2 regions of the Kitasatospora sp. NPDC036934 genome follow, and region 1 is predicted to be linked to the other one. Evidence: riboswitches for the same ligand, from Rfam matches in the RefSeq annotation. Region 1 holds a riboswitch; the other holds the start of a gene.

What was found. Region 1 has a riboswitch for glycine ahead of gcvT (glycine cleavage system aminomethyltransferase GcvT). Riboswitches for the same ligand answer to the same signal wherever they lie in the genome.
Region 2: another riboswitch for glycine. It lies ahead of gcvP (aminomethyl-transferring glycine dehydrogenase); the one in region 1 lies ahead of gcvT (glycine cleavage system aminomethyltransferase GcvT).

What each region holds. Positions count from the first base shown of each region.
Region 1 is NZ_JBVJQR010000010.1:241,332-243,783, forward strand. It holds gene gcvH (glycine cleavage system protein GcvH) at 1-120, opposite strand, end outside; gene gcvT (glycine cleavage system aminomethyltransferase GcvT) at 220-1,341, opposite strand; glycine riboswitch at 1,585-1,690, opposite strand; gene ACZ7BZ_RS17840 (enhanced serine sensitivity protein SseB C-terminal domain-containing protein) at 1,878-2,452, shown strand, end outside.
Region 2 is NZ_JBVJQR010000022.1:14,037-16,488, forward strand. It holds gene ACZ7BZ_RS28550 (PRC and DUF2382 domain-containing protein) at 1-673, opposite strand, end outside; glycine riboswitch at 897-1,000, shown strand; glycine riboswitch at 1,002-1,133, shown strand; gene gcvP (aminomethyl-transferring glycine dehydrogenase) at 1,238-2,452, shown strand, end outside.

The DNA.
Region 1 (2,452 bases):
GACGATGTCACCGAGGGCGTCGGCGGCGTGCTTGGTGATGCCGACCGTCGAGACACCGTCCTCGGCGGCCGTCAGCCACTCGTGCTCCTTGGTGTACTGCAGGTGCTGGGGGTTGCTCATGGCGTCATTCTCCAGGATGGGAAGCGGGTACGACGCAGCGGGCCGCCGCGCGGACGGCTCCGACGTGCGCCTATGGGAAAACCGGGGTCGGCAGGGGCCTCAGCGGGCGCGCTTGTAGAACGGCAGCGCCACGACCTCGACCGGCTCGTGCTTGCCGCGCACGTCCACCGCGACGGCGGTGCCGGGGGCGGCGTGGGCCGCGTCGACGTAGGCCATCGCGATCGGCTTGCCCAGGGTCGGGGACGGCGCGCCCGAGGTGATCCGGCCGATCGGGGCGCCGTCGGCGGAGACCACGGTGTACTCGGCGCGCGGGACCCGCTTGCCCTCGGAGACCAGGCCGACCAGCACCTTCGGCGGGTTGGACTCGGCCGCGGCGGCGGCCTGCTCCAGCGCCTTGCGGCCGACGAACGCGCCCTCGTTGGTGGTCTTGTCGAAGCGGACGACCCGGCCCAGGCCGGCGTCGAACGGGGTCAGGTCGGTGGACAGCTCGTGCCCGTACAGCGGCATGCCCGCCTCCAGGCGCAGCGTGTCGCGGCAGGACAGGCCGCACGGGACCAGGCCGCGGCCCTCGCCGGCGGCGGTCAGCGCCTGCCAGACCGGCTCGGCGTCGACCGGCCGGCAGAAGATCTCGAAGCCGTCCTCGCCGGTGTAGCCGGTGCGGGCCAGCAGCACCTCCTTGCCGGCCACCTGGGCCGGGAGGATCGCGTAGTACTTCAGGCCGGGCAGGTCGGCGTCGGTGGTCTCCGCCAGGATGGCGGTGGCCTCCGGGCCCTGGACGGCGATCAGCGCGTAGGTGTCGCGGTCGTCGGTGACGACGGCGTCGAAGCCCTTGGCGCGGGCGATCAGCTCGTCCAGCACCAGCTGGGCGTTGGAGGCGTTGGCGACGACCAGGAAGGCGTCCGCGCGCAGGCGGTAGACGATCAGGTCGTCCAGGATGCCGCCGTCCTCGGCGCAGATCATGGTGTAGCGGGCGCGCAGCTCGCCGAGCGCGGAGACGAAGCCGACCAGCGCGTGGTCCAGCATCTCGCCGGCCTGCGGGCCGGTGACGGTGATCTCGCCCATGTGCGAGAGGTCGAACAGGCCGGCCTTGGTGCGGACGGCGAGGTGCTCCTCGCGCTCGCTGCCGTAGCGCAGCGGCATGTCCCAGCCGGCGAAGTCGGTCATGGTCGCGCCGAGGGCGCGGTGCAGCGCGTCGAGCGCGGTCAGGCGGAGGGACGACATGGCCAGGAACTCCTCGGTCGGGGCACTCAGGGGCGCGCGCCGGACCGGACCCGCTCGGGACCGACCCCGCGCGCGGGCATGCGGCGGCGTGGGTCTCCCCATCTGTCGTCGAACCTGAGAGCTTCACCGCCCGCCTGCCCTCAGCCGGTGCCAGCATCGGCTGGTTCCAGCATCGGGGACAGGGCGGCGGCTTGCACCGTGGGTGGGCGTACGGCGGGGCCGTACGCCGCTTTCCAGATGTGCCTAACCCGCGCGGTAGGGGGGCCTGAGAGATTCCGGGGAGGACTTGCTCCTTCGGCGCCGGCCGTGCCCCGATGAGGGGCACTCCGGGCTCTCCCGCGCGGGTTCGAGCGGCCGGTGTGGAGTTGTGGGGGCCCGCGGCGCATGCCGTCGGACGCGCACATCATGGCACGTCCTCGCGGAGGAGGGGAGAGGGGACCCGGTCACACGACGCCAAGGCGAACACGGGCCCTAAACTCTTGCGCGTCGGCGCAGCAGTGGGCGGCCGACCCGGCGGCAGGCCGGATCGGCGGCGCATGGAGTACCCGGTGGAGCAGCAGCAGGGGTGGGGCGGGCCGGAGGCGGCGCCGTCGGGCGGCGCGTGGCCGGCGAACGAGCTGGAGCAGGTGCTGACGGCCGCGCTGGGCGACCCGGGGGCGACCCCGCGGGTGGTCGAGGTGCTGGCCCGCAGCCAGGTGTGGATCCCGCTGCCGGCCGGGGGCGACCCGACCGGGCAGGGGCTGGACCTGCCGACCATCGAGCTGGCCGGGGCACCGTACGTGCCGGTGTTCTCCTCCCAGGAGGTGTTCCTGCAGCAGGCGCCGGGGATGGCCTTCGCGGTCGCGCCGGCCTGGGAGTTCGCCCGCGGGCTGCCGCTGGGCGTGGGCATCGCGGTCAACCCCGAGGCGGCGGTGGGCATCCCGGTGCCGCCGCAGGGGGTGGCCGAGCTGCGCCGCGGCCCGCGCGGGGACCGCTGGGAGCACGCCGAGAACGCCCCGGAGGGGCCGACCGGCGGCCGGGTGGCGCTGCGCGAGCCGGTGCCGGGCGAGGACCCGGAGTACTTCCTGGCCGCGTGCCGGGCCGAACTGTCGGCCCTGCCCGGAGTGTTGAC
Region 2 (2,452 bases), on a different contig from region 1:
CCAGGCGCTCCTCGCGGCAGGTGATCTCGACCGGGCCGTTGGGGGCAGAGGCGGCGGCGGTGCCGGTCGGACCGACTGCGGACGGGGCCGGTCGGTGCTTCGGCTCGACCGCCGGGGTGGCGGCCGGCGCGGTCACCGTGCCGTTGGCGACCGGTGCGGGGGTGCTGAGGGTCCGCACGTGGGCCTCCGTGGTGGTGTCGGTGCTGGTGGCCGTCGTGGTGGCGACGGTGGTCATGGTCGGGCCGGGTTCGGGGGAGTGGAAGGCGAGCGGCTTGGCGGCCGCGGCGGCCGAGGTGGTGCCGAAGTCGAGGTCGGGCTGGGCCGCCCGGGCGGGCTCACCCTTGGCCGGGCGGCCGTCCACCGGGGTGTCGAGCCCGTAGTAGCGGTAGAGCTGGAGCTCCTGGGCGGGCGAGAGGTGCTGGCCCACGCCGAAGTCCGGCGAGTCCTTGACCAGCGACTTGTCGTAGGGCACCCGGAGTTCCTCGCCGGAGAACTCGCTCGTGGTGAGCGGGACGAAGGCGTCCCGGCCGAAGATGCCGGTGCGGACGGCCGCCCACTCCGGCCGGCCGGTGGCGTCGTCCAGGTACACCTCGTCGATCGTGCCGATCTTGTCTCCGTTGCGGTCGACCGCCTTGTGGCCGATGAGGTCTCGGGGGTCGATGTCGGTCTGCACTCTTTCCTCCAAGCGCTGCGCCTGCGGAACTCCCGCAGGTAAGGCGGCCGGAGCACCCGTCCCGTCCGCCACTTCACACCAAAAGCCATGAACCGGACGTGCGCGACCGGGGTGCGGCCGGACGGGTCCGGGCTGCTCCGTACGGGGGACGCGCGTAGACCCGGAGTGACCCGACGCACCCGTGATCGCAGGGCCGCCCGCTGGTACCCTGGGCCGCGACCGCCGAGCCCGCTCGGGAGAGTCCCCGACAGCGAAAACCGCTGGTCGAGGCGCCGAAGGAGCAACTCCTCCCCGGAATCTCTCAGGCATCCGTACCGTGCGGGATAGGTCACTCTGGAAAGCAGGGCAGGAGCGTCGGCGCGGGAGCCGGCGATCACCACCCTCACCGACGGTGCAAGCCGACGGAGCGCCACAGCGCGACGTGCGGGCGAAGCTCTCAGGTCCCGATGACAGAGGGGGAGGCCTTTCGGGTCCGTCCGCCCAGGCCGGTCCGCTGTCCGCAGCGGCGTCGGCCGGTCGGCGTGCGTACCCCCGCCGGTCCGTGACCAGGAGGCCTCGACCACCATGAACGCCCAGCCGAACGCGGGACGCCCCACCAGCGCCTCGACCCTCACCGAGCTTGAGCTGGCCAGCCCCTTCGAGAACCGCCACATCGGCCCTGACGCCGCCGCGCAGGAGAAGATGCTGGCGTCCGTCGGCTACGGCTCGCTGGACGAGCTCGCCGCCACCGCCGTTCCCGAGGCGATCCGTTCCATCACCGCCCTGGACCTGCCCGCGGGCCGCAGTGAGGCGCAGGTCCTCGCCGAGCTGCGCGAGCTGGCCGGCCGCAACCAGGTGCTCCAGCCGATGATCGGCCTGGGCTACTACGGCACCTTCACCCCGCCGGTGATCCTGCGCAACGTCATGGAGAACCCGGCCTGGTACACGGCCTACACCCCGTACCAGCCGGAGATCTCGCAGGGCCGCCTGGAGGCGCTGCTCAACTTCCAGACCCTGGTCTCCGACCTGACCGGCCTGCCCACCTCCGGTTCCTCGCTGCTGGACGAGGGCACCGCGGCCGCCGAGGCGATGGCGCTGGCCCGCCGCGTCACCAAGGTCAAGGGCGGCGTCTTCCTGGTCGACGCCGAGACCCTGCCGCAGACCGTCGCGGTGATCAACACCCGCGCCGTGCCGACCGGTGTCGAGGTCGTCGTCGCCGACCTGTCCGGGGGCATCCCGGCCGAGATCGCCGAGCGCGGCGTCTTCGGCGTGCTGCTGCAGTACCCGGGCGCCACCGGCGTGGTCCGCGACCTCACCCCGGTGATCGAGCGGGCCCACGGGTTGGGCGCGATCGTCGCCGTCGCCGCCGACCTGCTGGCGCTGACCCTGCTCAAGTCCCCGGGCGCGCTGGGCGCCGACATCGCCTGCGGCACCTCGCAGCGCTTCGGCGTGCCGATGGGCTTCGGCGGTCCGCACGCCGGCTACCTCTCGGTGCGCGCCGAGTACGCCCGCTCGCTGCCCGGCCGCCTGGTCGGCGTCTCCGTCGACGCCGACGGCAACCGCGCCTACCGCCTGGCGCTGCAGACCCGCGAGCAGCACATCCGCCGCGAGAAGGCCACCAGCAACATCTGCACCGCCCAGGTGCTGCTCGCCGTGATGGCCTCGATGTACGCCGTCTACCACGGCCCGGACGGCCTGGCCGACATCGCCCGGCGCACCCACCGCTACGCCGCCGCCCTCGCCGAGGGTCTGCGGGCCGGAGGCGTCGAGCTGCTGCACGGCGAGTTCTTCGACACCGTC